DNA from 3 places in the Actinomadura sp. NPDC047616 genome. Region 1 is predicted to be linked to each of the others. Evidence: predicted binding sites of a transcription regulator. Region 1 holds the regulator's gene; each other region holds the start of a gene.
The links. The regulator HrcA, encoded in region 1, represses chaperone genes, less so after heat shock. The targets are predictions, from matches to a motif close to TTGGCACTCTCNNNNNGAGAGTGCCAA.

Region 1 (10,484 bases):
GCCACCTGGTGCGCCTCGCTCAGCACCTCGGCCAGCAGGCCGGGGTCGGCGGCGGCCAGGTCGGCCACGCTCGGGTGGTGGTCGCGGGGGATCACCAGCACGTGCGTGGGAGCCTGCGGGTTGATGTCGCGGAACGCCACGGTGCGCGCCGACTCGCGGACGACCTTGGCGGGCACGTCCCCCGAAACGATCTTGCAGAACAGGCAGTCGGTCATCGGTCTCCCTCCGCGATCGTGCCCGAATCCTACCGAGCGGCGTCCGGCGCGTGGCCGCGGACGCCCCGCGCTGGATAGGGTCTCGCCGATCGACCATTGACGGATCGGCCGCATTCCACCGGTCCGCTGGATTAAGGTTGCAACCCTGGCGTACCCCCCGGTTCGAAACCCCTGCGCCTCCCGCCTTGTCGGCCGGTCGGGTTCGCCATGCACGCCGTCCCGAAGGCACTCATCCGAACGGATGGCCGGGGGACGGCAAAGGCGGCGGATAGGTGACCGAGGTTGGCAGGAACATGCCCTTTCGTAAACCGGACGACGAGGGTGCGCGTCCCACAGACGTGACCGAGACCCTCGTGGCCAGGGGCACGGCGGGGGCGGTGGCCGTCGCCTGGGATGCCGATCAGGCGGTGACCGCCCTCTACAGCGCCAACTACCGTTCGCTGGTGCGGCTCGCGGCGATGCTCGTCCGCGACGCCGGGACGGCCGAGGAGGTCGTCCAGGACGCCTTCGTCGCCATGCACGGCGGCTGGCGGCGCCTGCGCGACCCCGACAAGGCCCTGTCCTACCTGCGTCAGTCGGTGGTCAACCGGTCGCGGTCGGTGCTGCGGCACCGCGCTGTGGTGGAGAAGTACGCCCCCAAGGGGCTCCCGGACGCGCCCAGTGCGGAGGCGGGCGCGATCGGCGAACTGGAACGCAGCGCGGTGATCGAGGCGCTGCACCGGCTGCCCGCCCGCCAGCGGGAGGCACTGGTGCTGCGCTACTACGCCGACCTGTCCGAAGCGGAGATCGCCAGCGCGATGGGCATCAGCCGGGGCGCCGTCAAGAGCCACACGGCCCGCGGGATGGCCGCGCTGCGCAACGTCCTGGAGCAGTTCTCGTGACTTCCACCCAGCACCTGAGGCCGTCCGGGCCCTCCGGCCGGCCGAGGGGCGGCCCCGCCGCGCCGCGGGCCGTCCGGGGCGCGCGCCTGAGGGGCGACCCCGCGCACGGGACGGCGGAACCGCACCCGCCGTCGCGTGCCTGCGGGCCGCCCTCGCGACCGAGCAATCGAAAGGAGGACGGGGCCTCCACCGGCCTGCGGGCCGCCCCCTTCGCCCCGGAAGTGACATGACCGACCCCCACGACGAGTACGGCGACATCCTCCGCCGTGCGCTCAACGCGGAGGCGGAGAAGGTCACCCCCGCGGCCGACGGCCTGGAGCGGATCCGCCGCCGCATCGACGACCGACGCCGGCGCCGGTTCTCCTGGGACTGGTTCACCGCCAACTGGGCGCGTCCGCTGCTGGCGGTCGCGACCGCCGTGGCGGTCGCCGGGCTCGGCGTCTCGGCGCCGCAGACGCTGGGGTTCCTGTCGTCGACCGCCGGCGGCAACGGCTCGTCCGACGGTCACGAGCAGACCGCGCGGAACGGGTCGACGCCCGGCGTGCCCGGCGTGCCGCCCGGCACCCGCGTCCCGGACTCCTACGGCAGCGCTCCCGGCGACGACCCTTCGGCGTCCGTCTCCTCCACCCCGCCGACCACCAGCGGCTCACCCGCGTGCGGTCCCAGCGACACCACGACGGACCGGCCGTCCGCCAGCGGCTCCCCCGCCCCGCAGCAGAGCGGCACGTGCTCGACCCCGCCGACGTCGCCGACCCCGCCCACGCAACCGCCGCCCACCACGCCGACGACGACGCCTCCCAGCGAGCCCACCGAGCAGCCGGAGGCACCGACGTCGAGCGAGCCCGCTCCCGCCTCTACCGACGCGCCCGCCGTGGCCCCAGAGTGATCTGACGGTCACCGAGCCGAGCGCGCACAATCCCACACCCCGCGATCCCTCCAGCCCGGGATCGGCTTCCGCATGCCCGGAAACACGCGCCATGCCTGCGCCATGCGCATGCCCTGACGGGCGGCCTACCAGCGGCCGGTGGCGGCCAGCAGGACGGCCGCGGCCGCCACGCCCGCGGTGGAGGTGCGCAGGACGGTCGGGCCCAGGCGGACCGGACGCGCCCCGGCTGCGGCGAACCGGTCGAGTTCCTCGGGGGCGATGCCGCCCTCCGGGCCGACGATCACCACGATGTCTCCGCTGCCGGGCGGCCGCAGCGCGCTGAGCGGCTCGCCGGCCTCCTCGTGCAGGACGACGGCGCAGGCAGCGGCGGCGACCCGGGCCTCGACGTCGGCGGTGGCGGCCAGCGGCGGCACCTCCGGCAGCCAGCTGCGGCGGGCCTGCTTGGCGGCCTCCCGGGCGGCGGTGCGCCAGCGCCCCAGGGCCTTGTCGCGTTTCTCCGGGCGCCACTGCGTCACGCAGCGGGCCGCCGCCCACGGGACGATCTCGTCCACGCCCGCCTCGGTCATCGTCTCCACGGCCAGCTCGCCCCGCTCGCCCTTGGGCAGGGCCTGAACGACCACCAGACGCGGCTCAGGGCGCTCGTGGCGGTGCCGCGTGAGCACGTCCAGGGTCAGCGACGCGCGGTCGGCGGCGGCCACCACGCACTCGGCCAGCAGCCCGGCGCCGTCGGTGAGGTCGACGCGCTCGCCGGGCCGCAGCCGGCGCACGGTGGCCGCGTGCCGGCCCTCCGGCCCGCCGAGCAGCACGCGATCGTCCTCCAGCGCGGAGGACTCGGCCAGGAAGACCGGCGGAGACACGATTCCCGTTTCTTACTCGTTCCCGTCGGGCGGGGTTCCGTCCTACTGGTTGAACACGTCGCGCAGCCGTGAGAACACGCTGCGCTGCCCGGGGGCGAACTTGCCGGGCGGACGCTCCTCGCCTCGCAGCTCGGCCAGGCGGCGCAGCAGCTCCTCCTGCTCGTCGTCGAGCTTGGACGGCGTCTCGACGTTGACGTGGATGAGCAGGTCGCCGCGGCCGCTCTCGTTCAGGTGCCGCACGCCCCGCCCGTACAGGGTGATGACCTGCCCGGACTGCGTGCCGGGCTTGATGTCGACCTCCTCGGCACCGTCCAGCGTGTCGATGGTGACGCTGGTGCCGAGGGCCGCCGCGGTCATCGGGATCTGCACGGTGCAGTGCAGGTCGTCGCCCTCCCGCTCGAAGATCGGGTGCGGCTTCTCGACGATCTCCAGGAACAGGTCTCCGGGCGGGCCGCCGCCCGGGCCGACCTCGCCCTCCCCGGCCAGCTGGATGTGGATGCCGTTCTCCACGCCCGCCGGGATCTTGACCTTGACGGTGCGGCGGGTGCGGACCCGGCCGTCGCCCGAGCACTCCGGGCACGGGGTGCGGATCACGCTGCCGAAGCCGCCGCAGCGCGGGCACGGCCGCGAGGTCATCACCTGGCCGAGGAACGAGCGCTGCACCTGCTGCACCTCACCGCGGCCCATGCAGGTGTCGCAGGTCTCCGGGTGGGTGCCGGGCGCGCAGCCCGAGCCCTCGCAGGTGGTGCACACCACGGCGGTGTCGATCGTCAGCTCGCGCGTGGTGCCGAAGGCGGTCTCGGCCAGGTCCAGCTCGACGCGCAGCGTGGCGTTGCGGCCGCGCCGGGCGCGGGTGCGCGGGCCACGCGAGGTCGCCGTGCCGAAGAAGGCGTCCATGATGTCGCTGAACGGGAAGCCGGCGCCGCCGAACGGCCCGGCCCCGCCCGCGCCCGAACCCGCGGCCGCGAACGGGTCCACGCCCAGGTCGTACATCTCGCGCTTCTTGGGGTCGGAGAGCACCTCGTACGCCTGGGTGATCTCCTTGAACCGCTCCTGGGTCTCCGGATCGGGGTTGACGTCCGGATGCAGCTCGCGCGCGAGCCGCCGGTACGCCTTCTTGATCTCGTCCGGGCTCGCGTCGCGGCGGACCCCCAGGGTCGCGTAGTAGTCGTTGGCCACTTACGACCCCGCCAGGATCTGTCCAACGTAGCGTGCCACTGCCCGTACCGCTCCCATCGTGCTGGGGTAGTCCATGCGTGTCGGCCCGAGCACTCCGAGCCGAGCCAGGGTCCTGTCCCCGACGCCGTAGTCGGCCGCGACCACCGAGGTGAAGCGCAGCCCCTCGTCGGGGTTCTCCGTGCCGATCCGCACGGTAACAGAAGACGAGGACTCGCCGACCTCGCCGAGCAGGCGCATCAGCACCACCTGTTCCTCCAGGGCCTCCAGGACCTCGCGCAGGCTCTGCGAGAAGTCCACGGCCGCCAGGTTGGCGGCGCCGGCGAACACGATCTTCTCGTCGTGCTTCTCGACCAGCGTCTCCAGCAGCACCGACAGTACCGCCGCGGCGACCGGCCGGTCGTCCACCGCCACCTTCTCCGGGAGGTCGGCCACGGCGTTCGGCACCTCGCCGAGCCCGCAGCCGTCCAGGCAGGTGTTGAGCAACGCCCGCAGGTGCCCGACGGTGTCCTCGGAGACGTCGCGCGGCGTCTCGATGACCCGCTGCTCGACCCGGCCGGTGTTGGTGATCAGGACCAGCAGCAGCCGGTGCGAGGCCACCGGGACCAGTTCCACGTGCCGCACCGTCGAGCGGGTCAGCGACGGGTACTGCACCACGGCGACCTGGCGGGTCAGCTGGGCCAGCAGCCGTACCGTCCGGCCCACCACGTCGTCGAGGTCGTAGGCGCCGCTGAGGAACGTCTCGATGGCGCGCCGCTCGGCCGACGACAGCGGCTTGATCGTCGACAGCCGGTCGACGAACAGCCGGTAGCCCTTGTCGGTGGGCACCCGGCCCGCGCTGGTGTGGGGCTGGGTGATGTACCCCTGCTCCTCCAGCACGGCCATGTCGTTGCGGATCGTCGCCGGGGACACTCCGAGGTTGTGCCGGTCGGCCAGCGACTTGGACCCGACCGGCTCGTTGGTGGAGACGTAGTCCTCGACAATGGCGCGCAGGACCGCCAGCTTCCGGTCGTCGAGCACGTGGTCACCTCCCCTGCCCCCGTACTGGCACTCCATACTTCCGAGTGCCAAGTGTACGGCCCGGCGGGCACCGGCTGGAGTGCCTGGCGCGGCCGGAAGCAGCCCCGGGGCGTTCCCAGGGCCGTGCCCCTGGCCGGTCGCGGCCTCCCGGGGGGCGCGCCACGCCGAAGGACGTGCGCGAACGGTGCCGGGGCGAGCAGTGCGGTTAATGTGCGGATCCGTGTGGAGTAAGGACTACGGAAACGACGTCCTGGCAGGCGACTGGCGGCGGCCCCGCAAGGGGCAGATCCCCGAGATCCCGGCCGAACGCGACCTGGTGGTGGAGGACCCGGACAGCGGCTTCTGCGGCGCCGTGGTCGGCTGCGACAAGTTCGGCGTGACGCTGGAGGACCGGTTCGGCAAGCGCCGGGTGTTCCCGTTGACCAAGGCGGGGTTCCTGCTGGACGGCAAGCCCGTCACGCTCGTCAGGCCCGCCCAGGCCTCGCAGGGCCCGCGGGCCCCGGCGCGCTCCGCCTCCGGGTCCATCGCGGTGAGCGGCCTGCGCGCGCGTGTGGCCAAGGAGAGCCGCATCTACGTGGAGGGCGTGCACGACGCCGAGCTGGTGGAGAAGATCTGGGGCCACGACCTGCGGGTGGAGGGTGTGGTCGTGGAGTACCTGGAGGGCGTGGACGACCTGCCCGCCATCGTGGGGGAGTTCGCGCCCGGCCCGGAACGCCGCCTGGGCGTGCTCGTCGACCACCTGGTGGAGGGTTCCAAGGAGAGCCGGATCGCCACGCGGGTGCGCTCCCCCCACGTCCTGGTGACCGGCCACCCGTTCGTCGACATCTGGCAGGCCGTCAAGCCCCGCGCCGTGGGAATCAGGGCCTGGCCGGACGTCCCGCGCGGCGTACCTTGGAAGGAAGGCGTGCTCGCTGCTCTGGGTTGGGGGGACGACGTGGGCGAGGGATGGCGGCGCATCCTCGGTTCCGTGAACTCCTATACGGACCTGGAACCTGAGCTGCTCGGGCGCGTCGAAGAAATCATCGACTTCGTAACGGCCCCCTAGCGCCTCAAGGCCGTTCCGCGGCCTTGCCAGGCGTCCTTGCCCCCGATCCCTCGTCCCCACTTCCTTGTCCCAGCCCCGCAGCCCTCACCGCAGGCGACCACGAGGAGCAGGCCATGACGCACGGGCACCCCGGCCAGCCGGGATACGACCCGCCCAACCACGGGCAGCAGCCGGGCTACGGCCAGTCCCAGCCCGGATACGACCCCGGCTACGGGCAGCAGCCCGGCTACGGCCAGGCCCCGGGGTACGGGCAGCCTGGATACGGGCAGCCGGGATACGACGCGTACGGGCAGGCGCCCGGGTACGGCTCCTACGGCGGCCAGATGCAGCCGTACGGCGCCCCCGGATACGGCCCCGGGCAGACGACCTCGGACGAGCGGACGTGGGCGCTGCTGGGCCATCTGGGCCAGCTCGTCCTCGGTTTCATCGCACCGCTGCTGGTCTACCTGATCAAGAAGGACGAGTCGCCCTTCCTGCGGCACCACGGCGCCCAGGGCCTGAACTTCGCGATCACCCAGACCGTCTACGTGATCATCAACATCGTGCTGATGTTCCTGATCATCGGGTTCTTCACGTTCCTCGCGCAGTTCATCGCGCAGATCGTGCTGCTGATCATGGCGGCCGTCGCCGGGAACCGCGGCGAGTGGTACCGCTTCCCCTCGTTCATGGCCTGGCCCATGATCCGCTGACGCGCACGCCGCGCCGGGCCGGGCCGACGTCAGGCCGGTCGACGTGTCAGGTCAGGTCGCGGACGACGGCGTCGGCGAGCAGGCGGCCGCGCAGGGTCAGCACCGCGCGGCCGCGCCGGTAGGGCTCCGGCTCGATCAGCCCATCGTCGATCATGCGGCGGACGGCCCCGTCGTCCAGGAGCTCGGCGGGACAGCCGTCGGCCAGCCGCAGTTCGAGCATGACGCGCTCGATGCGGCGGTCGGTGTCGTCCAGGACTTCGCGTGCGTGCGCGGGGGTGACGCCCTCGGCCAGCCGCGCCGCGTAGGCGGCGGGGTGCTTGACGTTCCACCAGCGGGTGCCGCCCACGTGACTGTGCGCGCCGGGGCCCACGCCCCACCAGTCGGCGCCCGTCCAGTAGAGCATGTTGTGGCGGCAGCGGGCGTCGGGGGTCGCCGCCCAGTTGGAGATCTCGTACCAGCGCAGGCCGTTCGCGCTCAGCGTCTCCTCCGCGATGAGGTAGCGGTCGGCCATGGCGTCGTCGTCCGGCTGCTCCAGTCGCCCGCGCCGCACCTGCGCGGCCAGGCGGGTGCCCTCCTCGACGATGAGCGCGTAGGCCGAGACGTGGTCGGGCTCCGCGGCCAGCGCCGCTTCCAGGGACGCCCGCCAGTCGTCGTGGCTCTCCCCCGGCGTGCCGTAGATGAGGTCCAGGTTGACGTGTTCGAAGCCCGCCCTGCGGGCCCAGTCCACCACTTGGGGCACGCGCCCGGGCGTATGGGCGCGGTCCAGCACGGCCAGCACGTGCTCGCGCGCGCTCTGCATGCCGTAGGAGACGCGGGTGAATCCGGCCTCGCGGAGCTTGCCCAGGTACGCCTCGTCCACCGACTCGGGATTGGCCTCGGTGGTGACCTCGGCGTCCGGGGCCAGCCCGAACTCGGCGTCGATGGCACCGAGAACGCGGCCCAGGTCGTCCGGGGCCAGCAGCGTCGGCGTGCCCCCGCCCACGAAGACGGTCGCCACGGGCAGTTCCGCGTCGCCGAGCACGCGGCGCGCCATCCGGATTTCGGCGATCGCCGTGTCCGCGTAGGAGTCGCGGCTCGCCCCCGGGCCGAGTTCACCGGCGGTGTAGGTGTTGAAGTCGCAGTAGCCGCACCGCGTCACGCAGAACGGCACGTGCACGTAGAAGGCGAACGGCCGCGTCCCCAGCCCTTCCAGGGCGCGCGCGGGAAGCGCGCCGTCGGCGGGTACGGGGTCACCATCGGGCAAGGTAGCGGGCACCCCTCCAGTCTGCCGCTCCTCGCCTCATGCCGAGACCATCCCTGGGGTCACCGCCCGGCGAGCCTGGCACGCAGCCAGTCGGGCATGTGCTCCTCCGAACGGGGGAAGTGTTCCAGGTCCACCGCGTAGGTGTCGGCGGTCAGCGGCGGGTTGAAGTCGGGTTCGCCGTCGTAGTCGAACTCGGCGCTGAACCGCCCGGACCGTTCCACCCGCAGGCGCGCGGTGAACCACGCCCCCTTGTCCTCGCGGTACATCAGCTGCCGCAGGTCGTCCATCTTGTCGCTGGCCTGCCCGGGCACCGTGGTGGGCCGGATATTGCCGTCCGCGTCGACGACCTGCAGGGCCGAACTGTCGATGCTGACGGTGGCGCGGAACACGAACTCCAAGTGCTCCCACCCGTCGGGGGCCGCCGACCGCAACGCCCGCACCGCCCCGTTCACCGTTTCCCGCTCCTCCGGAGACAACCTCACCTGCTCGGAGTGGGTCACGGCACAACCTCCCTTGTCGTCCCACGCCGCCCAGCGGCCGATCCCCTCGACCCTACCGACCCGCCACTGCCCGCCCTGGAATCACCACCGTGTCGCCCATCGGCCGCATGGGCACGGGCGCCGTCCGGGACACCTTGGGGGGATTCTGCGCATGTGGGGGTCGGGGTGGTGATCAGCGTGGATAGAGTCGGCCACGTGCGGAACCAGGGGGCGACGGGGTACGGCCGGGTGCCGGTTCGGGTGCTGCTGCACGGGGAGCCCGCTGGATGGCGCTCGGTGGTCGTCGACAAGGACGGGGCGGAGCAGCACGCCGACCTGGGCGGCCCGGGTGTCCTGTGGAGCGAGAACGGCCGCGACGACCCCGAACCCGCGTGGTGGGCGCGCCGGCTGGCCGAGACGGCGGCGGCGCTGCGCCGCCACGTCGACGAGACGCTGACCGACCGCACGTTCGCCGAGCTGGGCGTCGAGGCCGAGGTCACCTGGTTCGCGGTGGACGAGCCGGTCGCCTGGGAGGGCCTGGTCACGCTGCGCGAACCCGATCCCGCGCGGTTCCCGGGACGGGTGCCGCCATTTGTGGTGACGCTGGAGCCGGGACGCGGCGCCCTGCTGCCGGGGGCCAGCCTGCTGTTCACCACCCTCGCGCAGGACGCCTGGACCACGCTGACCGCCGTGGCCGAACGCTGCCGCACCCCTTCGCCGGTCGTCTCGTTCGTGTGCGGCTGGGACGGCACGCGCACCGTGCGGGTGGGCCGAGGAAGCCTCTCGCTGTCGACCAGGCGCGGCCACGACGGCGTGGAGCGGATCGGCGAGATCCACGGCGAGCGCCGCCCTGGTTGGGGCGGCAACCCCGAGCTGCGCGTCCGTCTCGACGGCATCGACCTGCTGGACGAACCCGCACGCGACGTCGTCACGCTGTTCCGCGACCTCGGCCACGAGGTGGTGGCCAGAAGCGGCCTGCACGTCCTGCCGGCGCTGGGCCTGACGCTCTACCCGCCCGAAGGGACGGCCGAACGGTTCACCGCCGCCGCCCTTCGCGACCCGCTCGCCGGCGCCGACCACCACTGAGCCGACCGGTCGCGGCCAGGGTGGCCGGCGGTGACGGCGGTAGGAATCGGCGGCGGGGGCTGCCGATCGCGACGACCGGCCGGTCGGGGTGGCGGGGGTGTCACACGACGGCGACGGCGTCGATCTCGACCAGGCGCCCGGGGGCCAGGCCGGCGACGACGTGGACGGTGATGGCCGGCGGCGGGTCGGCCGGGTCCCACATCTGCTGGAAGGCTGCCACGCCCTCGTCGACGCTGTGGCCGTCCACCACGGCGATGGTCCAGTGCACGATATCGGCCAGGCTCGCCCCCTCGCTCTCCAGGATGGTGCGAAGGTTGCGGAGCGCCTGCGGGGCCTGTTCCGCGACCGTGGGGCCGACGACCCTGCCGTCGGCGTCGACGCCGTTCTGCCCGCCGATGTAGATCGTCTTCGTCGGCTGCTCGACCACGACGGCCTGGCTGAAGGCCCGGCTGCGGTGCAGCCCCTCGGGGTTGATGTGACGTACGCCCATGTGTCGCCCTCCTCTGACGATGACACCGGTAATAGTGGTGTCGCACGACACCAGTTATAGTGGTTTCATGCGTGCGAGCACAACCGGACGGGTCCTGCACGACCCCAAGGGAGGGTCGTTCCGCTTCGACGCCGGCGCGGTCTGCCTGGACTTCGCCCACACCGGCGGCGAGGGCCGCTACGCGGTGTTCGAGACCCTCCACCAGCCCGCCGACCTGGCCCGATGGCTGGCCGAGCCGCCGCTGTCCGTGGTCATGACGGTTCCCGTGACGGCCGGCGAGCTGACCGCGGCCAAGGCCCTGCGCCAGGCCATCTGGGACGCGGCCCATGCCCGGGCGGCGCGCCGGCCGATACCCGCCGGGGCGGTGGCGACCATCAACCGGGCCGCGGCGGAGGCGCCGCTGGCCCCCGAACTCGC
Region 2 (10,484 bases), on a different contig from region 1:
CGGTGCCCGCCTCGACCAGCGCCTGCGCCCGGCGCACCGCGTCCTCGCCGACCCCGACCGCGGCAGCCACCAGCAGCCGTCCGTCGGCGTCCTTGGTGGCGTGCGGGTACTGCTCGCTCTTGGTGAAGTCCTTGACGGTGATCAGCCCGCGCAGCCGCCCGTCGGCGTCGGTCAGCGGCAGCTTCTCGATCTTGTTGGTGGCCAGCAGCCGGAACGCCTCCTCCCGGGAGACGTCCACCGGCGCGGTGACCAGCGGCATCGGGGTCATCACCTCGCGGACCGGACGGGAGTGGTCGGTCTCGAAGCGCATGTCCCGGTTGGTCACGATGCCGACGAGCACGCCCCGCACATCGGTGACCGGCACCCCGGAGATCCGGTAGCGGGCGCACAGCTCCTCCACCTCGGCCAGGGTGGCGTCCGGCAGGCAGGTCACCGGATTGGTGATCATCCCGGCCTCGGACCGCTTGACCCGGTCGGCCTCGGCGGCCTGGTCCTCCACGGACATGTTGCGGTGCAGCACGCCGATGCCGCCCTGGCGGGCCATGGCCACGGCGGTGCGCGCCTCGGTGACGGTGTCCATGGCCGCCGACACCAGCGGGATGCGCAGCGACACGTTGCGGGTCAGCCGGGTGGTGGTGTCGGCCTCGCCCGGCTGCAGGTCCGAGTATCCCGGCAGCAGGAGCACGTCGTCGAAGGTCAGCCCCTCGGGCAGGAGCTGGGTGACCTGGGGCTGCGGTACGGCGGCCTCGGCTTCGGGGTTCATCGGTGTCGCGGCGCCGACTCCGCCGGACGCGATGCCGTCGGGGACGGTGCGCCGTCGGACGGAACGGGGAACGCCGCTTCCCTCCTTCCGGATGGTGTGGGCGCGTGTCCATCGGCCCGTGCGGGCCTGGGGGCGACGCCGCCGGGCGTGGGCGGCCTCCGGCCCGGGTCGCCGGGGCTCACGCTCCATCGTAGGGCGTGCACCCGGAGCGGGGACGGCGCTTCGCGCCGCAGGTCACGTGGCCTTGGTGACATTGAACGGCGGTCGCGTCCCCGCAATTCCCGATCACGGAACGTGAAAGCTCGATCATTCTTCGCGCCCGGACGAGATCGGGGCTCCCGTTCGCCCGCCTCGTCGCAGTAGCGTGGAGGGGTGCACGACGATGCCCCGCTCGACCCGTTCGCCGGCGACCCGGAGGACCCGGCCGCCTCGCTCGGCGACCCCGGGGAGGACGCCGCTCCGCTCAGTGTGGCGGAGCGGGAGGACGTGCTGGCCGATCTCGCCGACCTGGAGGTCTTCCGGGCGCTCCTGGAGCCGCTGGGGGTGCGCGGCCTGACCGTCGACTGCGGCGACTGCGGCAAGCTGCACTACATCGACTGGGACCTGCTGCACGGCAACCTGCGCCACCTGCTCGACGAGGGCACCCCGCGGGTGCACGAGCCCGCCCTGGCGCCCGACCCGGTCGACTACGTCTCCTGGGAGTACGCCCGCGGCTACGTCGACGGCGTCATCGACAGCGAAGAAGGCCGCGACACCGACTAGCACCCGGCGGCAGGGGCGGGCGGCGTGCCCGGCGTGTCCATCCGGCTCTGCGTGTCCGTCCGGCTCTGGCGTCCTGCGGGTCAGGGTCGTTCGCGGCGCGGATCGTCCCGGTCGCCTCTGGCGCCCTTCTCGTGCTCGCCGACCGGCTTGCCCTTCTCGCCTGGCCTGCCCTTCTCATCCCGCTCGCCGGTGAAGACGCGCGGCTCGAAACCGGAGCGGGAGCGCTCGACGGGCCTGGGGATCCAGCGGCGGAACTCGTCGATGCGGCGCCGGAACTCGTCCTCGGCCGGGCGGGCCGGCCACGGCAGCCCGGCGGGGGGCGTGACGCCCGGCCGGGCCGGCTGGACGAGCGTGCCGTCCGGGGCGCCCGGCGACGGCGAGGGCGACGGCGATCTCGACGGGGCCGGCGACTGCTCGTCCCGGCCGGTGTCCCGGCCGGCCTCGCGCTCACCGCGCTCGGCGGGTTTCCGGGACGGCGCCGGTGACGTGGGCTTGCGCGGCACGCCCCGCGCCCGTCCAGCGTCCGTGACGGGCCCGGTCGCGGGAGGCGGCGCCACCGCGCGCAGCGTCTGCCGCTGGGCGTCGGCGGACGGGTCGTCCGCCGGCCGCGTGATCTGCTTGCCGGGGGGAGCGTCGTGCGCGGACCGCCTGGTCAGATCGCCGCCCGCGGCGGCCACCCCGCCCGACGCCAGCACCGCGCCCGCCACCCCGAGCGCCACGATCGTGCGGCGCCCGCGCCGGCGCGGGCCGGGCGGCGGCTCGGGGCCGGGGCGCCGGTCGGGCCCGGGCTCTGCGACGTCGGCGACCAGCGCCCGCAGCAGGTGCACCGCCGGATCGGACTCCGCGCCCACGGCCCGCAGCCGCTCGTCCAGCTCGGCCTCGGCGTCGCCGGGGCCCCCGGCCTCGTCCGGGTCCGGTAGCGCACCGGCGGGCTCGGGCCCGTCGGCGGGCTGGGGCTCGGCGGAGGCGGCGGGCTCAGTGGCGGGCGCAAAGGACGCAGCGTGCCGTGCCAGCGCCTCGAAGACGGCGTCGCTGCGGCGCACCGCACCCAGATCGCCGGTCGGGGCCTCGGACGCGGGGGCATCGCCGCGGCTGGAAGGTTCGACCGGATCCGGGGCGCCCGTGCTGCGCTCCGTCAAGCGATCGACTCCTCTCTGGCCATCGCCCGAAGCCGGGCCAGAGCCCGGTGCTGCGCGACCCGTACCGCCCCCGCGGACATGCCCAGTACATTACCGGTCTCCTCCGCCGACAGACCTGCCACCACTCGCAGAAGCACCAGCTCACGCTGATGGTCGGGGAGACGGGTGAGCAGGTCGCGGGCGCGCTGGGCCTCGATGTAGCGCACCACCGTCTCCTCGGGGCCGGGCCGGTCGTCGGGACCGTCCGGCAGGTCCTCGGTCGGCACGGCCGCCCGGACCGCGCTGCGCATCGCGTCGGCGATCTTGTGCGCGGCGATGCCGAAGACGAACGACGCGAACGGCCGCCCCATGTCGCGGTAGCGCGGCAGCGCCGACAGCACCGCGATGCAGACCTCCTGGGCCACGTCGTCGGCGATGTGGTACTGCCCGGACACGCGGCCCAGCCGGGCCCGGCAGTACCGGACCACCATGGGACGCACCTGGCCGATCAGCACCTCGATCGCGCCCGGGTCGCCCTGCACGGCCAGGGTCGTCAGCTCTTTGAGGTCCCCTTCCTCGGCCCGTCCGCCTTCCGGCGACACCGCGCGCAACTGCCGTCGGCGGCCGGTGTCGGGGGGCACCGGCGGGGCCGGGCCTCCCGAGGGTTCGGTAGCGCGCGCGGTCGTGGTCCCGGCGAAGCATCCCTCGGTCACGTAGAGCATGATGCCCAGCGCGCTCCGACCTGTCTCCACTGTGCAAGACAACGGAATGGTCACAGTGCGGCCGTGCGGCGCTCTTTCACCACACTGTGCGTCCGCGTCGACGCGCAAAGTGACCACGAGACGGACGAAAAGAGCCCCCGCCGGTCGTCCGGCGGGGGCTCTGTGACGCGACCGGAGCGGTCAGTGGCCGTGGCCGTGACCGTGGCCGTGACCGCCGGCGGCCTCCTCGGCCTCCTCGGGCTTGTCGACCACGAGCGCCTCGGTGGTCAGCAGCATGCCCGCGATGGACGCGGCGTTGCTGACCGCCGACCGGGTCACCTTGACCGGGTCGATGACGCCCTGGGCGATCAGGTCGCCGTACTCGTCGGTGGCGGCGTTGTAGCCGTGGCCGGCCTGCAGCTCCTGCACCTTGGAGACGACGACGTAGCCCTCCTTGCCGGCGTTCTCGGCGATCCAGCGCAGCGGCTCGACCAGCGCGCGGCGCACCGCCTCGGCGCCGGTGGCCTCGTCGCCGGACAGGCCGAGGGCCTCGAAGCCCTCCTTGGCCACGTGCACCAGCGCCGAGCCGCCGCCGGAGACGATGCCCTCCTCGATGGCGGCGCGGGTCGCCGAGATGGCGTCCTCGAGGCGGTGCTTCTTCTCCTTGAGCTCCACCTCGGTGGCCGCGCCGACGCGCAGCACGCACACGCCGCCCGACAGCTTGGCGAGGCGCTCCTGCAGCTTCTCGCGGTCCCAGTCGGAGTCGCTGCGCTCGATCTCGACCTTGATCTGGCGGACGCGGTCCTCGATGTCGGCGGCGTCGCCGGCGCCGTCCACGATCGTGGTGGCGTCCTTGGTGACCGTGATCCGGCGGGCCCGGCCGAGGTCCTCCACGCCCAGGTTCTCCAGCTTGAGGCCGAGGGCCTCGCTGACCACCTGGCCGCCGGTGAGGATGGCCATGTCGGCGAGCATCGCCTTGCGGCGGTCGCCGAAGCCGGGGGCCTTGACCGCGACCGAGGAGAAGGTGCCGCGGATCTTGTTGGCGACCAGCAGGGCCAGCGCCTCGCCCTCGACGTCCTCGGCCACCACCAGCAGCGGCTTCTTGGTCTGGGCGACCTTCTCGGCCAGCGGCAGGAACTCCGTCACGTTGGAGATCTTGCCGTCCACGATCAGCACGTAGGCGTCCTCCAGGACGGCCTCCATGCGCTCGGGGTCGGTCACCATGTGCGGCGACAGGTAGCCCTTGTCGAACTGGAGCCCCTCGGTGAACTCCAGCTCCAGGCCCATGGTGTGGGCCTCCTCGACGGTGATCACGCCGTCCTTGCCGACCTTCTCGAACGCCTCGGCGATCAGCTCGCCGATGCCGGCGTCCTGGGCGGAGATGGTCGCGACGTGCGCGATCTCGCTCTTCTCCTCGACCTCGCGGGCGACCTTGAGCAGCTGGTCGGACACGTGCCGGGCGGCCGCGTCGATGCCCCGCTTGAGGCTCAGCGGCGAGGCGCCCGCGGCCACGTTGCGCAGGCCCTCGCGGACCAGCGCCTGGGCCAGCACCGTGGCGGTGGTGGTGCCGTCACCGGCGATGTCGTTGGTCTTGGTGGCCACCTCCTTGGCCAGCTGGGCCCCCAGGTTCTCGTAGGGGTCCTCCAGCTCGACCTCGCGGGCGATGGTCACACCGTCGTTGGTGATGGTCGGCGCGCCGAACTTCTTGTCGATGACCACGTTGCGGCCGCGCGGGCCGATGGTCACCTTGACGGCGTTGGCGAGGCGGTCGACGCCGCGCTCAAGAGCCCGGCGCGCGTCCTCCTCGAACTCCAGGATCTTCGCCATGCGAAAACAATCTCCCTTCGCGCGAACCGCCCCGGCCCGCCCCTGCTAACGGGCCGGACCGGGGCGGTGCGTCACTGCTCGGACGCCTTACTTCTCGACGATCGCGAGGACGTCACGCGCCGAGAGCACGAGGTACTCCTCGTTGTTGTACTTGACCTCGGTGCCGCCGTACTTGCTGTAGAGCACGACGTCGCCGACCTTCACGTCGAGCGGCACCCGCTCGCCCTTGTCGTCGACGCGACCCGGGCCCACGGCCAGGACGGTGCCCTCCTGGGGCTTCTCCTTGGCGGTGTCGGGAATGACCAGGCCCGACGCGGTGGTGGTCTCGGCCTCAAGCGGCTGGACGACGATGCGGTCCTCAAGCGGCTTGAGAGCAACCTTGGTGGCGGTCGTCACGATCTGACCTCCCCTTCGGTGGTGTCCTCGGCCGGCTTGGAAAGGCCGGCCGCACATGTGGCAGAAGAGGCGACCCCGGACCGGCCTGCCGTCGCGGGTGCCAGACCGACCTTGTCGCTTATTGGCACTCTCACATTGAGAGTGCCAGTCATGGAGACTATGCCGTGGCCGGGAAGGCGTCAACACGAACACGTGCGCACCCCCCGGCCCTGGCACCGCTACCGTCCGGGGTATGGACATCGAGGCGTTCCGGGCCCTTCCGGGCCCCGCGGGCCGCGCCGTGCTCGCGGCGGCCGCCGAGGCGGACCTGAGCGAGAACGCCCTGCTCAGCACGGCCGCGCGCCTACGTGAACGCTACCCCGCCGACCTCGTCGCCGCCGCCTTGACCCAGGCCCGGCTGCGCGTGCGCGCCCGAGCCAAGTTCGGTCCGGACGCCGACCGCATGTACTTCACCCCCGACGGCCTGGAGCAGGCCACCCGCGCCCGGGTGGCCGCCCACCGCGCCCGCCGCTTCGCCGCGTACCTGGACGGCCGCCGGGGCGGGGTGGTGCTGGAGATGGGGTGCGGGATCGGGGCGGACCTCATCGCCCGGGCGCGGCAGGGGTGCCGCGGTGAGGGCGTGGAGCGGGACGCGCTGACGGCGGCGGTGGCGCGGGCGAACGTCGAGGCGCTGGGGCTGGCGGACCTCGCGTCCGTCCGCGAGGGCGACGCCACCCAGGAGGATCCCGCCGGGTACGCGGCGGTCTTCGCCGACCCGGGGCGGCGCACCGGCCGAGGGCGCGTGTTCGATCCCCGGGCGTACGAGCCGCCGCTCGACACCGTCCTGGAACTGGCCGCGCGGGCGCCCGCCGGGTGCGTCAAGGTGGCGCCGGGCATCCCGCACGAGGCGATCCCGGACGGCGCGGAGGCCGAGTGGGTCTCCGTCGGCGGGGACGTCAAGGAGGCCGCGCTGTGGCTGGGCGGGCTGGCCGGGACGGCGGGCCGTCGCGCGACGGTGATCCGGTCGGACGACCCGGACGCCCCCGCCGCGACGCTCACGCCCGACCCCGGCCTGGACGCGCCGGACGTGCGCGGGTGGGGGCGTTATCTGTACGAGCCGGACGGCGCGGTGATCCGCGCGCACCTGGTCGCCGAGGTGGCCGCGCAGGTGGGCGGCGGCCTGGCCGACCCGCGGATCGCCTACGTCACCGCCGACACGGCCGTGGCGACGCCGTTCGCGGCGGCCTACGAGATCGAGGACGTGCTGCCGTTCTCGGTCAAGCGGCTGCGCGGCGAGCTGCGCCGCCGTGACGTGGGCATACTGACGATCAAGAAGCGCGGTTCGGCGGTGGACGTGGACCGCCTGCGCCGCGACCTCGGGTTCACGCCCAGGGCGCGCAGGGGCGGCGGGAGAGAGTCGACCGTCGTGCTCACCCGCGTGGGCCGGGCGCCGGTCGCGCTGCTCGCCCGCCCGGTCGCCGCCGCGCCGCCGGCCACGGCGTGATCGGAAAGCGGCCGCCGTCGCGGCCGGCCGGCCTCCGCCGTGCGCCGGAGAATCGGCGAAGATCTCCACGCCGCTGAATGACCCCAAGCGGATCCGGGAGACGCGCCAGCGCACAGCAAATGTTGCACACATTGCGGCATTGCGTTCGCTAAGGATTGCGCCGATCCCGGACCGCGCCTATGACACTCGGAATCGCGGGCGGCCGAGAGAAAGGCGACGGCCGGGCGGCACCCGGAATTGACGGGCGAGGGGGCGGCCCGGCGCGCCGGTCCGCGCCGCGTCCGCCGGACCGGCAGACTGTGCGCCCACAGGCCGGTAGGCCCTGCGCCGCGGCGTCCGCGGCGCCCGCCCGCCCGGCTCGCCCGCGAACCGTCGGAAATGCCCATGCCCAGGATGATCGCCCCCTTTCCGGCCACTCGGAAAAGCAAGTGCATTCCACAGAACTCGCAATGTTTCCTGTTCGCTTTATCGCGGCGCCGCGCAACCACTACAGTGAGGCGTTCACGATTCAATGCCGCACGCCATTTCGTCGCGTCGGCACACGAAGGAGCATCGGGTGGAAACGAATCACAACTTCCTGCAGACGGGGGGTCAACCGGTCTCGGATCGGATGCGGGAGTTGCTCGCCCGTGCGGCGCAGGACCACGTCTACGAACAGCGCTCACAGGGTCAGGTCCTGGACGAGATCCGCCAGCGGCTGGAAGGGATGGAATGGCTGCTGCGCGAGGTCCGGGAACGGGAGCTGGGCGGGCTGACCGGGCAGCTCGACGGAGTCCGGGGGCAGGTCGAGGAGCTGGCGGGCAAGCCGCCGGAGTGGGCCGAGGGCCTGGCCGAGCACATCGAGGCGGTGGGCGAGCGGGTCAAGCCGGTGGCCGAGCTGCCCGCGCTGTGGGCCGACGTGGGCGTCGTCGCCGAGAACGTCGACGAGGGGCTGACCCGGCTGCAGGCGGTGCTCGACTCCGCGCAGCACATCAACGACGCCACCCAGCAGGCGTCGCAGCGCATGGAGGAGATGACCAAGCGGCTGGACAAGCTGCAGGGCAGCATGGAGGCGGCCTCCGTCCGGTTCAACCGGCTGGACAAGTCCCTGGCCGAGCTCGGTCACCGGGCCGAGAAGCTGGAGCACTCGATCAACGGGATCACCGCCCGGGTCGACCAGTCGCTCGGTGAGATGGCCGACCGGGTGGAGCAGGGGCTGGAGGCGGTCAACGGCAGGGTCGAGGGCGTCGGCGGGCGGCTGGACGGCCTGGACGGACGGCTGGACGGGCTCGATGGCCGACTCGAGGGGCTGTCGGGCAAGCTGGACGGCCTGGACGGGCGGTTCGAGGGCATCGACGACCGGATCGGCTCGCTGGGCGAGCGGCTGGACCGGCTGCCGGCCACCCTGGAGGTCGGCGAGCTGCACCGCAAGCTGGCCGAGCTGGCGCAGCGGCCGGTGATCGACCACGGCGACCGGTTCGACGCGCTGGAGAAGCACCTCGCCGACGCGGTCCACCCGCTGATCGAGGAGCTGCGCGCCCGGCCCGACCGGGACGAGGTCAAGGCCGCCATGTCGCAGATCGCCGAGACCGCCTACAGCGACGTGGCCAAGCGCATGGACGAGTTCTCCCGCCGGTTCGAGGGCCTGCACGAGGACGTCCGCAAACGCATCGAGGGCATCCACGAGGAGGTCACCCGCAAGGTCGACGGCGCGCTGGAGGAGTTCACCACGCAGGTCGACATCGTCTCGCGCCGGGTCGAGTCGGTGCACGTGGACGTCACCAAGCAGGTCGAGTCGGTGCACACCGAGGTGGCCCGGCAGGTGGGCGGCGTGCACGAGGACATGACCAAGCGGATCGAGGACGTCCACGAGGACGTGACCAAGCAGGTCGACGTCATCCACCAGGACGTCACCAGGCGGGTCGGCGGCCTGCAGGACGCGTTCGCCAAGCGCGTCGACGGCTGGCAGGAGGAGGTCGCCCGGCGCACCGAAGCGGTGCACGCCGAGCTGGGCCGCCGGTTCGACGACGTGCAGGAGGAGGTCGGCCGCAAGGTCGACTCGGTGCACGGCGACGTCTCCAAGCAGGTCAACGCGGTGCACGAGGACGTGCTCAAGCGGCTGTCCACGCTGGAGGAGACGATGCTGGCGCTCGCCGAGGCGCTGCTGCGTCCCCGGCGCGAGAGCAAGGACTAGCCGGGGGCCGCGGAAGGCCGCGACCGGCCGTCAGGATCGGCTCGTGCGGCGGGGCGCCCGCCCGCTCCCGTGCGCCCACGGCGCCCCGCCCCGCCCCCCGCACACGCGTTTCCTCCACCGAATCCGTTCGCGCGCCGCAAGGCGTCGCGGCGACGCATGCCGATGACGTGCTTTTTGTTACGTTCCGTCTTCGCAAAATCACTCCCAACCCATGCCCGAATCGGTTTTCATGGTTCCCGTGACCCACTCTCCGGCTCCCCGACCTCCCGTCGGCACCCCGCCCGACAGCACCACGCTGCGCTGGGTGCAGGAGTGCTTCGGCCGGGGCGCCGTGGTGAAGATGGTGCGTCCGCTGCCGGGCGGGGCCGCCCACGTCAACCACGCGCTGCTGGTCGAGAGCGGCTCCGGGGAGGCGCACCGGCTGGTGCTGCGGCGGTGGCTGCCGTACGCGCCGCCCGCGCACGCCGCCGACGCCGACGCCGAGACCGCCGAGGGCGCCGCCGCGCGGCCCGCCGTGCCGGGCGTGGGCGCCGAGTTCTCCCCCGAGCGCGAGATCGCCGCGCTGGCACTGCTGGCGGGCTGCGAGGTCCCCACGCCGTCGCTGGTGGCGGCCGACCCGGCCGGCGCCTACTGCGACGCGCCCGCGCTGATCATCGAACGGCTGACCGGGCATCCGCCGCGGCCGTCGCCCGGCGACCTGCCCGAGTACCTGATCCAGATGGCGGCCGCGCTGCTGTCGGTGCACGCGGTCAACGGCGCGTCCACCATGCCGCCGTACGTTCCGTACAACCGGCTCGACGTGCGCCGGCCGCCCGTGCACGCGCAGCGTCCGGTGCTGTGGGAGCGGGCGTTCGACGTGGCGTCCGGCCCGGCCCCCGAAGCGCCGTCCAGGTTCATCCACCGCGACTACCAGCCCGACAACACCCTGTGGTCCTACGGGCGGCTGACCGGCGTGGTCGACTGGTCGGACGCCTCCTACGGCCCGATCGCCATCGACATCGCGCACATGCGCCTGCACATGGCGCTGCGGTACGGCACGGCCGCCGCCGACCGGTTCCTGTCGTCGTTCGACCAGGTGTCCGGCGGCTACCCGCACGACCCGTACTGGGACGTGCGCACCCTGCTCGACCTGCTGCCCGAGGGCGCCGGACGGATCATGGACGAGGCGCACGTCCCCCTGTTCGAGGACTACCTGGCCGCCCGGCTGGCCGAGCTCGGCGTCTCCGCCAAGTCCTGAGCCGGTCCTGGGCGGCCGGCCCTG
Region 3 (10,484 bases), on a different contig from region 1:
GCATCTCCCGGTAGGCGGCCAGGCCGCGCACGATGTTCTTGGACAGCTCGGTCCGGTCGATCCGCACGATGAGCCGCCGGTCGCCGACCTGCTCGCGCAGCGCCCGGCGGCGTTCGGCGACGTCCGGTTCGGCGGCGCGCGCCCGCAGTTGCTGCCCGTCGACGCCGAGCGCGTGCACGCCGACGCGGGTGACGTGGCCGGCGAAGGTCACCGTCCGGGCCGCGCGGTCGACCCGGGCGCCCGGCAGCAGCTGCTCGCAGCAGTCCAGGAACGCCGCGGCCCACCGTTCGGCGAGGAAACCGGCGTGGTCGGCGCCGAGGATGCCGTCCAGCACCGCCGCGCCGACGTCGTCGGGCAGCAGCCGGTAGTACTCGGGGGACGCCCACGGCGTGTGCGAGAAGTGCACGATCTTCAGGTCGGGGCGGCGGTCGCGCAGCATCCGCGGCGCCAGCGACAGGTGGTAGTCCTGCACCGCCGCCTTGGCACCCGGGGCGGCGTCGCGGGCCAGGGCGTCGGCGAACGCCGCGTTGTACGCCTCGTACGACTGCCAGTCGCGCCGTGCGCGCGCGTCGAAGTGCGGGACGCGGGGCGTGTCGTAGAGCAGGTGGTGGACGAACCACAGCGTGGAGTTGGCCACGGCGTTGTAGGCGCGGTGGAACGTGGCGGGCGGTATGTCGAGCATGCGCACGGCCGCCCCGCCCGTGTCGTGCCCGTCCAGGTCGAGCCTGCCCTCGGGGGCGCGACGCGCGGCCGAGCGGTCGGCCTCCCCGAGCGCCGCGCACACCCACAGCACGTCTGGCGGCGCGCAGCCGTCGTCCGGCTCGCGCCCGCCGCCCGTCACCGCGGCCAGCCCCGACACCAGGCCGCCCCCGCCGCGCCGCAGCGTCAGGGAGCCGTCGTCGGCGAGCGAGAACGACACCGGGCCGCGGTTCGACGCCACCAGCACTTGGCTCATAGGGGAAGCGTCTCAGTTCGTGAGCGCGCGCTTCAAAGAGACCCGCAGGAAGGCGTTTTCGGGCCGTCCCCAGACGGTGCAATGCCCGGTGTCACAGGGCCCCGGCGTGTATGTCGATCTTCTCCGGGTAAACGAGCGCGGCGTGAGCAGGGCCGAGACGACGAAAACCGTTCTGGTCGCGGGGACGGCGAACCTGTTGCTGGCGATCACCAAGCTGGTCGCGGGGGTGCTGGCGGGGTCCAGCGCCATGCTGGCCGAGGGCGCGCACTCGGTGGCCGACACCCTCAACCAGGCGTTCCTGCTGGCCTCGCTGCGGCGCAGCGCGCGCCCGCCGGACCGGCGGCACCCCTTCGGATACGGCAACGAGCGGTACTTCTGGTCGCTGCTGGCGGCGTTCGGGATCCTCGTCGCCGGGGCCGGCTACTCGATCTTCGAGGGCGTGCTGGCGATCGTCGGCCGGGAGCCGGGCGGCGAGCAGGTCTGGCTGGCCTTCACCGTGCTGGCCGTCGCGGCGGTGCTGGAGGGGACGTCCTGGCTGCGGGCCTTCACCCAGGCGCGCCGCGAGGCCCGCGGCACCGTGGTCGGCCATGTGCGCCGGACCCCCGACGTGACGTTCAAGGCGGCCCTCTTCGAGGACACCGCCGCGATGATCGGCCTGGCGTTCGCCGCGGCCGGGCTGACGCTGCGGGAGGTGACCGGCTCGCCGGTCTGGGACGGGATCGCCTCCATCCTCATCGGGCTGCTGCTGGTCGTGGTGGCGTTCGCGCTCGGCCGCGACAGCCGGCACCTGCTCATCGGGCAGGCCGCCGACCCCGCCGCGCAGCGCGAGATCCGCGCGGAGATCACCGCCGCGCCCGGGGTGGACGGCGTGGAGGAGCTGTTCACCATGCACTTCGGCCCGGAGGAGATCCTCGTGGCCGCCAAGGTGCACTTCTCCGACGCCATCAGCGCCGACGAGGCCGAGGACATCGCCGGGGACATCGACCGGCGGCTGCGCGAGCGGCTGCCCGCCGTCCGCCACGTCTTCCTCGACCCCACCCAGGAAGACGCCCCCCAGCGGGACCCCGCTCCGTCGATGGACCAGGCCCGGCGCGACCTCACCGGGTAGCCGTGACGGCCCGGCTCGGCTGCCGGGGACGGCGCGTGGCGCGAGCGGCCCTGACCTGTCCGGCCGGGACGCGTGACGTGGCGAGGGGGTGGGTAATGTCTCACACTGCGAGACCCTCTTGTCCGGCAACCGGTCAGATCATGTAAAGTCGCGCATACGACGTGATACCGCTCATGCGGAACGTTCGGCGAACGAGCGTTCCCTCCACGTGGACACACGCGACGGCGGCCGCCCCCGGCGGCCCGCACCACAACTGAAGAACGCTCATCCAGAGGGGTGGAGGGACCGGCCCTGTGAAGCCCCGGCAACCACCTGGTTCGTAAGCGCTCGCGATCCCGCGAGGCCGGCCAGGAAATGGTGCCAACTCCGGCCTGCGACCAAGGTGGCGCAGGAAAGATGGGGAGAAAGGCCTCGCCACATGGCTGTCACGCCTGCCGTCGATCTGGGACCCGCGACCGCCCTCACCTGCCGCGAATGCGGTCACACCCGCGAACTCGGCCCGCACTACGCGTGTCAGGAGTGTTTCGGCCCGCTGGAGATCTCCTACGACTTCTCCGGCGTCTCCCGCGCCGACATCGAGGCCGGGCCGCGCAACATCTGGCGCTACCGCGGGCTGCTGCCGGTGCCGGGCAACGTCGCCGACACCCCCAACACCGAGCCGGGCCTGACCCGCCTCGTCCGCGCCGACCAGCTCGCCGAGTCGCTGGGCCTGCGCCGCCTGTGGGTCAAGGACGACAGCGGCAACCCCACCCACTCGTTCAAGGACCGCGTGGTCGCGGTGGCGCTCGCCGCCGCCCGCGAGCTCGGCTTCAAGGTGCTGGCCTGCCCGTCCACCGGCAACCTGGCCAACGCGGTCGCGGCCGCCGCGGCCCGGGCGGGCATCCGCAGCGCGGTGTTCGTCCCGTCCGACCTGGAACGGCAGAAGATCCTCACCACGGCGGTGTACGGCGGCACGTTCGTCACCGTCGACGGCAACTACGACGACGTCAACCGGCTGGCCTCCGAGATCGCCGGCGAGCAGGACGACTGGGCCTTCGTCAACGTCAACGTGCGCCCCTACTACGCCGAGGGCTCCAAGACCCTCGGCTACGAGATCGCCGAGCAGCTCGGCTGGCGGCTGCCCGACCAGATCGTGGTCCCGGTCGCCTCCGGCTCCCAGCTCACCAAGATCGACAAGGCGTTCCAGGAGCTGATCAAGCTCGGCCTGGTCGAGGACAAGCCGTACCGGGTCTTCGGCGCCCAGGCCACCGGGTGCTCGCCGGTGGCGGCCGCGTTCAAGCAGGGCCACGACGTCGTCCGGCCGGTCAAGCCCGACACCATCGCCAAGTCGCTGGCCATCGGCAACCCCGCCGACGGCCCGTACGTGCTGGACGTGACGCGCCGCACCGGCGGCGCGGTCGAGGACGTCACCGACGAGCAGGTCGTCGAGGGCATCCGGCTGCTGGCCCGCACCGAGGGCATCTTCGGCGAGACCGCGGGCGGCGTCACCGTCGCGTCCCTGCGCAAGCTGGCCGAGTCCGGCGCCCTCGACCCCGAGGCCGAAACCGTGATCATCAACTCCGGGGACGGGCTGAAGACCCTGGACGCCGTCGCCCCCGTCGTCGCGCCGACCGCGAACATCGCCCCCTCCCTGGAGGCGTTCCGCGCCGCGGGCCTGGCCTGACCGGACGCCCGCCGCGGCCGCGCGTCTCTTCGGCGGCCGCGCATCCCGTCGTACGACCCGAGCACTTCGAGGAGCCAGCATGAGCACCGTGTCCGTTCGGATCCCGACGATCCTGCGGAGCTACACCGGCGGCGAGGCGGAGGTCAAGGCCGAGGGCGCCACGCTGCGCGCGGTCGTGGCCGACCTGGAGGCCAGCTACTCCGGCATCTCCGCCCGCATCCTGGACGACAACGGCAAGATCCGCCGCTTCGTCAACGTGTACGTGGGCGACGAGGACGTCCGGTTCGCCGAGGGCCTGGACACCCCGACCCCCGAGGGCGCGCAGATCTCCATCATCCCGGCCGTCGCCGGCGGCTGACGGCACCGACAACGGCCCGCGCCCGGCACCCGTCGGGCGCGGGTCGCTTTTTCCCGCGCGCGGGACAAAGCACGAAAACCGGCTTCCCGTTCGCCGCCATCGGGTACGGGCCCCTCATGGGCATAGCGGAGGACGTCGCGGGGACGGTGGAAAGTCATCCCATGGTCCGGAAGGTGAACCTGGTCGGCTCCCGGGCGCGCGGAAACGCCACCGAGTTGTCGGACTGGGACTTCCACGTCACCGTGGACGACTTCGCCGGGGTCGCCGCCGTCCTGCCGGGCATGGTCGCCCCGTACGGGCCGCTGGCCGCCCAATGGGACCCGCTCGGCGACTGCGCGAGTTATCTGCTGATCTTCCCCGGTCCCGTCAAGGTCGACCTGCTCTTCCCGGAGATGCCGCGCAGCTGGAACCCGCCGTGGCGGGTCGGCCCCGACACCCTTCCCGCGATCGACGCGCACTTCTGGGACTGGGCGTTGTCGCTGGCCGGCAAGCGCCGCCACGGAAAGTCCGACCGCGTCCGCGGCGAACTGCTGAAGATGACGCGATTCCTGCTGGGCCCACTCGGAGTGCGGACCGTCCCGCAATCCCTGGAGGACGCCGCGGCGCGTTTCGTACGGGCCCGCGACCGCCTGGAGTCGCGATATGGGCTGCGCATCTCCCGGCGCCTGGAGGAAGAGGTTCTGCCGCTCCTGCGCACTCCCGAGACCGGCCATTACCGCCCGTCCGGCCTTCCCTCGTGAACGGCCGCCCTCCCCGACGGGCGCGGTTTCGCCATGCCTCTCGCGGGGCGGGCGCGGCTCCTCCCGCCTGCGGCGCCTGCGCGCGGAACACGGCCCCTCCCGGTGACGCGACCCGGGTCCGCGTTCAGCGAACGTTCCGCGAACGTGCCGCGACGAGCGGCGGACGGCCACCCGCGGCGGCGCCCGGCCCGCCCCCGATGCCGGATGCTTTCGCAGGTCAGGGGGTGTCCCGGCAGGTAAGGAGGGTACAGCCGGGGGGAAGGTCGGCCGCTTGCACTCGGACGGGTAGAGTGCTAAACACGTCGTTGGCACTCTACTGTGGAGAGTGACAATCCCACAGTGTGGGTCGGGGCGATGAGGCCATGCCTCCGGCGGCGGAATGGCAGCCGTCGGGCAGGTCGTCCGTCGCGGGCATCGGCTCGATCCGTAAGGCCACCCTGTTCCGGGAGGACTGGAGCCTATGGCTGCAAAGATGATCTCGTTCGACGAGGATGCCCGGCGCGGCCTCGAGCGCGGTATGAACCAGCTCGCGGACGCCGTCAAGGTCACCCTTGGCCCCAAGGGCCGCAACGTCGTGCTGGAGAAGAAGTGGGGCGCCCCCACGATCACCAACGACGGCGTGTCGATCGCCAAGGAGATCGAGCTGGAGGACCCCTGGGAGAAGATCGGCGCCGAGCTGGTCAAGGAGGTCGCCAAGAAGACCGACGACGTCGCCGGTGACGGCACCACGACCGCCACCGTGCTGGCCCAGGCGCTGGTACGCGAGGGCCTGCGCAACGTCGCGGCCGGTGCCAACCCGATGTCGCTCAAGCGCGGCATCGAGGCCGCGGTCGAGCGGGTCAGCGAGGAGCTGTCCAAGCTGGCCAAGGACGTCGAGACCAAGGAGCAGATCGCCTCCACCGCCTCCATCTCCGCGGGTGACACCCAGATCGGCGAGATGATCGCCGAGGCGATGGACAAGGTCGGCAAGGAAGGCGTCATCACCGTCGAGGAGAGCCAGACCTTCGGCCTGGAGCTGGAGCTCACCGAGGGTATGCGCTTCGACAAGGGCTACATCTCGCACTACTTCGTGACCGACCCCGAGCGGATGGAAGCGGTCCTGGAGGACCCGTACATCCTGATCGTCCAGGGGAAGGTGTCGGCCAACAAGGACCTGCTGCCGGTCCTGGAGTCGGTCATGCAGGCCGGCAAGCCGCTGCTGCTGATCGCCGAGGACGTCGAGGGCGAGGCCCTGGCCACCCTGATCGTCAACAAGATCCGCGGCATCTTCAAGTCGGTGGCCGTCAAGGCCCCCGGCTTCGGCGACCGCCGCAAGGCCATGCTGGGCGACATCGCCACCCTGACCGGCGGCCAGGTCATCAGCGAGGACGTCGGCCTGAAGCTGGAGAACACCACCGTCGACATGCTGGGCCGCGCCCGCAAGGTCGTCGTCTCCAAGGAGGAGACCACGATCGTCGACGGCGCCGGTGACGCCAACGAGATCGCGGGCCGGGTCAACCAGATCCGGGTCGAGATCGACAACACCGACTCCGACTACGACCGCGAGAAGCTGCAGGAGCGGCTGGCCAAGCTGGCCGGCGGCGTGGCGGTCATCAAGGCCGGCGCGGCCACCGAGGTCGAGCTGAAGGAGCGCAAGCACCGCATCGAGGACGCCGTCCGCAACGCGAAGGCGGCCGTCGAGGAGGGCATCGTCCCCGGCGGTGGCGTGGCGCTGCTGCAGGCGGGCGCCAAGGCGTTCGACAAGCTGGAGCTGAACGGCGACGAGGCCACCGGCGCCAACATCGTCAAGCGCGCGCTGGAGGAGCCGCTCAAGCAGATCGCGGTCAACGCCGGCCTCGAGGGCGGCGTCGTGGTCGAGAAGGTCCGCTCGATCGAGCCGGGCCAGGGCCTGAACGCCGCGACCGGCGACTACGTCAACATGTTCGAGGCGGGCATCATCGACCCGGCCAAGGTGACCCGGTCGGCGCTGCAGAACGCCTCGTCCATCGCGGCGCTGTTCCTGACCACCGAGGCCGTCATCGCCGAGAAGCCGGAGAAGGAGAAGGCCCCGGCGGGCATGCCCGACGGCGGCGGCATGGACTTCTGAGTCCGGCTCCGTACGACTCGGTACGCCTGGCAGAGGGGCGGTTCCCCACGGGACCGCCCCTCTTCGCGTTCGCGGGCCGCCCGGCACGGCCCGATTAGTCTTTCCGCGGGAGGTGGGACGGTGGCGGACGCCGAGCACGTGAACATCTGGATGCTGCCCGAACGTCCGGCCCGGGGACCGAGGCCCGCCTACAGCAGGGCGCAGATCACCGAGGCGGCCGTGCGGATCGCCGACGCCGAGGGACTGGACGCGGCCTCCATGCGCAGGATCGCCGCCGAGATCGGCGCGGGCGCCATGTCGCTGTACCGGTACGTCCCGAGCCGCACCGACCTGATCGAGCTGATGATCGACCACGCCCTCGGCGAGTTGGACCTGCCGGAACATCCCTCGGGCGACTGGCGCGGCGACGTCACCCTGCTGGCCGGGCGGCAGCGGGCCATGCTGCTGCGGCATCCCTGGATGCTGGGGCTGCGGCGACGTCCCGGATTCGGGCCCAACCAGCTGCGCCTGATCGAGTTCGGCTGCCGGGCGCTGGACTTCGGCCAGCCCATCGACGACATCCTCGCCGCGTACGCGATGCTCAACGGCTACGTCGAGCAGGCCGTCGCGGAGCAGCTGACCTGGATCGAGGAGCAACGCCGCACCGGCATGAGCCGCGAGGACGTGATGGTGCGCAATTCCGCCTACGTCCGCCAGATCCTGGCCAGTGGCGAGTACCCGATGTTCATCCGCATCATCCGCGACGCCGTCCAGCCGCACATGGACGACGACCGGCGCTTCCACTACGGCCTCGACCGCGTCATGACCTGCATGGCCGCGATCCTCCCCACCGACAACACCACAAGAGCCCCCGCCGACACCCCAGGGGAAGGCAACCGCCCCCCGGACACGGGACCCCACTGAGTTCGAGCGGGGCCGCCCGGCCGGGGAAGGGCGGGGGAGGGCACGTGCTCAGGGGCCGCATTCGGGCCATTGGCACGGTTGAGGTCGCCGGCGCGTTGTCAGGGTGATGCGTTGACGCGGTCAGACCGGACGCCTGCGGGAGGTGTGGAATGACGGACGCGTTCGGCGCGATGCGCCACGTGTACGGTCTCTTCGGCGCGTCCATCCTGCGTGTCGAGCAGCCCAGGCGGCTGCCCGCCGCCAAGTCCCAGTACAGGATCTTCGACGGGCCCGGGACGCTGGTCGCCGAGGCGGAGGAGGAGAACGTCTCCATCCGCCGTCAGGCGTCCCGCGTGCTGTGGGGCGGCTCGGAGGCTTCCGCCCGCACCGTGCGGGTGTCCGACCCGCAGGGCGTGCCGCTCATGGTCATCGACAAGCCCGTGCATTCGCAGAACGCAACCGTGTACGACCCGGACGGCGCGTTCGTCGGCGTGTTCCAGCAGGAAGACCACACCTTCCGCTACGGCCTCCACGACGTCGCCGGACGGCGCGTCGGCGAGCTCAAGGGCAACCGGCTCGGCCGCAGGTTCGCGGTGCTCGACGCCCACGGCGCGCACGTCGCCCAGGTCGACAAGAAGTGGGCGGGCGTCGGCAAGGAGGTCCTGACCACCGCCGACCGCTACACCGTGGAGATCTACCGGTCGCTCCCGTACCCGCTGCGGCACCTCGTCGTCGCGGCCGCCCTCGCGATGGACATGATCCATTACGAGGAGAAGGACTATTTCAACTGACCGCGCCACCCGTGACCGGGGAGCGCGCGGGGCTACGCCGCTGCGCCGACCGCGTCGGTGCCGTAACACGCCTCGGCCCTCGGCGGGGGTTCCCCTCGCCGTCCCGCCTTGGCAGGATCACCCAAGCGCCGCCACGCACCGAACCGGTGCCGGGCCCCGGCCGTACCGTTGTGCGGATCGCGTCGGCGGCGGACGGAGCCGGTCATCGCGGACCGCGCACGCGAACGAGGCCAGGAGGACACGTGAGCGATTTCTTCGGCGCTTCGGTGCTCAGAGTCGAACAGCCTCGCAGAGGCCCGTTCGCCAGATCCAAGTACAAGGTCATGGACCGTGACGGCACGGTGCTGGCCCTCGCCGACGAGACCGGCGCGCGCGGCCGCACCGAGACGCTGCGGACGGTGTTCCCCGGCAAGTCCGAACTGGACGCCCGGGCGGTGCTGCTCAGCACGCCGGACGGGGAACCGCTGCTGATCGTCGACAAGGAGCGCGGCCGGATGCTCACCGCGGTGCGGCGCCCGGAGGGCGAGCTGGTCGGCACGATCCGCACCGAGCGCGTCGGCCGCCTGTACAGGCTCTACGACGGCGACGACAAGCGCATCGGCGAGATCGCGGTGGACGTGGCGCGCAGCAACTTCGTGGTGAGCGACGGCGAGGGCAACCGGGTCGCACGCGTTCGCAAGAAGTGGGCCGGCCTGGCGACGCACCTGCTGACGACGGCCGACAAGTACGACGTGGAGATCCACGACCCTGTTCCGGAGCCGCTGCGGACGTTGGCGGCGACGACGGCGATCGCCATGGACATGACGCTCCACGAGTCCAAGGACATCACCTGACCCGGGACGCCCGGAAACCCCGAGCTTGGTCACCTCGGGCATGGTGCGTCTCTTCCTCGGGCGCCGGCCGGGCGGCTTGAGGTGAGGACTCGGACATGTCCCGGCGACCGAGGTTTGAGCCCAGGGTGCGGCGAGGTAACTAACGGTCGTGCAGGCCATGCCCGAACGTTCGACCGGTTGGTGGATATCACCGGCAATACCGACCATCGCCAACTGCGTGCTGGCCGCACTCTGGGTCTTCTCCACGGCCGGAGGGTGGGCCGTGTCGGCGTTCTGCGGAAATGCCGAGGAGCGCGACGGAACATGCGCGGCCGACGTCGCCATGGCCGAGGGGGCGTCCGTGCCGTTGGCGGTCGTCGCCGCCTTCATCGCGGTCACCGCCTGGGCTGTGCCGGCGGTCCGCCGCAGGTACGACCGGCTCGACGGGTTTCTCACTGTCGCGGCCCTCGTCTGGGTGGCGGCCGAGGGGGTTCTCTTCGTCGGCGGGTACGTGGCCAAACCGTGACCACCGCGATCTGTGGGCATTCGTACTGGTAGGAGGCGCGGACGCCCGACACGTGCGGGGCGTGTGCGCCAGCCGGTTTGACGAGGGCCCCTCGTGGGCATACTGTTCTCTTCGCCCCACGGGGAAACGAACGCCAAGGGCGGTCGGCCCGGGGGTATCCACCACCGTTCTCCACAGCGGAGCGGCGTACGCCGCCTCCGTCGTGTGTGCGCGTGTGGCGGCATCGGAAACAGCGCGATTTTGACAATCGGGCCGGATCTGATGAAATAGCACGGCCGCCCGGAAGTCGCCGCGAAAGTGGCGCCGGAAGGACGGATACCGGAAAAGAGCGGGAAATTGACAGCCCGATCGGATCTGGTAAATTAGAAGAGTCGCCCCGGGGGCGGGAAACGCGAAAGCGGGAACCGCGCGGTGGGTGTCCGTTTCTTGAGAACTCAACAGCGTGTTAAAAGCCAGTGCCTTTAGTTGGCTGGACGGAATCGTCTGGCCACCCCCGTTGCCCTGGGCCTGTGTGTCCGGGGTGGGGATTTCTTTGAGGCAGGCAGTCTTTCGGGACTGCGTTG

Region 2: a site for HrcA is predicted at 5,689-5,715, ahead of groES (co-chaperone GroES). Genes of this name have one in related genera too.
Region 3: a site for HrcA is predicted at 5,130-5,156, ahead of groL (chaperonin GroEL). Genes of this name have one in related genera too.

The regions. Positions count from the first base shown of each region.
Region 1 is NZ_JBEYTB010000003.1:116,794-127,277, forward strand. It holds gene ABZ801_RS08155 (histidine triad nucleotide-binding protein) at 1-215, opposite strand, end outside; gene ABZ801_RS08160 (SigE family RNA polymerase sigma factor) at 554-1,096, shown strand; gene ABZ801_RS08165 (hypothetical protein) at 1,323-1,982, shown strand; gene ABZ801_RS08170 (16S rRNA (uracil(1498)-N(3))-methyltransferase) at 2,108-2,839, opposite strand; gene dnaJ (molecular chaperone DnaJ) at 2,882-4,018, opposite strand; gene hrcA (heat-inducible transcriptional repressor HrcA) at 4,019-5,035, opposite strand; gene ABZ801_RS08185 (DUF3097 domain-containing protein) at 5,244-6,080, shown strand; gene ABZ801_RS08190 (DUF4870 domain-containing protein) at 6,194-6,769, shown strand; gene hemW (radical SAM family heme chaperone HemW) at 6,816-8,024, opposite strand; gene ABZ801_RS08200 (hypothetical protein) at 8,072-8,512, opposite strand; gene ABZ801_RS08205 (hypothetical protein) at 8,708-9,577, shown strand; gene ABZ801_RS08210 (RidA family protein) at 9,678-10,067, opposite strand; gene ABZ801_RS08215 (ABATE domain-containing protein) at 10,135-10,484, shown strand, end outside.
Region 2 is NZ_JBEYTB010000011.1:221,238-231,721, forward strand. It holds gene guaB (IMP dehydrogenase) at 1-763, opposite strand, end outside; gene ABZ801_RS25955 (DUF5319 domain-containing protein) at 1,136-1,525, shown strand; gene ABZ801_RS25960 (hypothetical protein) at 1,606-2,664, opposite strand; gene ABZ801_RS25965 (sigma-70 family RNA polymerase sigma factor) at 2,661-3,254, opposite strand; gene groL (chaperonin GroEL) at 3,546-5,171, opposite strand; gene groES (co-chaperone GroES) at 5,259-5,570, opposite strand; gene ABZ801_RS25980 (SAM-dependent methyltransferase) at 5,800-7,050, shown strand; gene ABZ801_RS25985 (hypothetical protein) at 7,607-9,223, shown strand; gene ABZ801_RS25990 (aminoglycoside phosphotransferase family protein) at 9,453-10,460, shown strand.
Region 3 is NZ_JBEYTB010000011.1:104-10,587, reverse strand. It holds gene ABZ801_RS24990 (trehalose-6-phosphate synthase) at 1-955, opposite strand, end outside; gene ABZ801_RS24985 (cation diffusion facilitator family transporter) at 1,098-2,063, shown strand; SAM riboswitch class I at 2,325-2,466, shown strand; gene thrC (threonine synthase) at 2,482-3,726, shown strand; gene ABZ801_RS24975 (MoaD/ThiS family protein) at 3,806-4,084, shown strand; gene ABZ801_RS24970 (nucleotidyltransferase domain-containing protein) at 4,246-4,824, shown strand; gene groL (chaperonin GroEL) at 5,285-6,910, shown strand; gene ABZ801_RS24960 (TetR/AcrR family transcriptional regulator) at 7,031-7,813, shown strand; gene ABZ801_RS24955 (phospholipid scramblase-related protein) at 7,963-8,583, shown strand; gene ABZ801_RS24950 (phospholipid scramblase-related protein) at 8,826-9,416, shown strand; gene ABZ801_RS24945 (hypothetical protein) at 9,565-9,921, shown strand.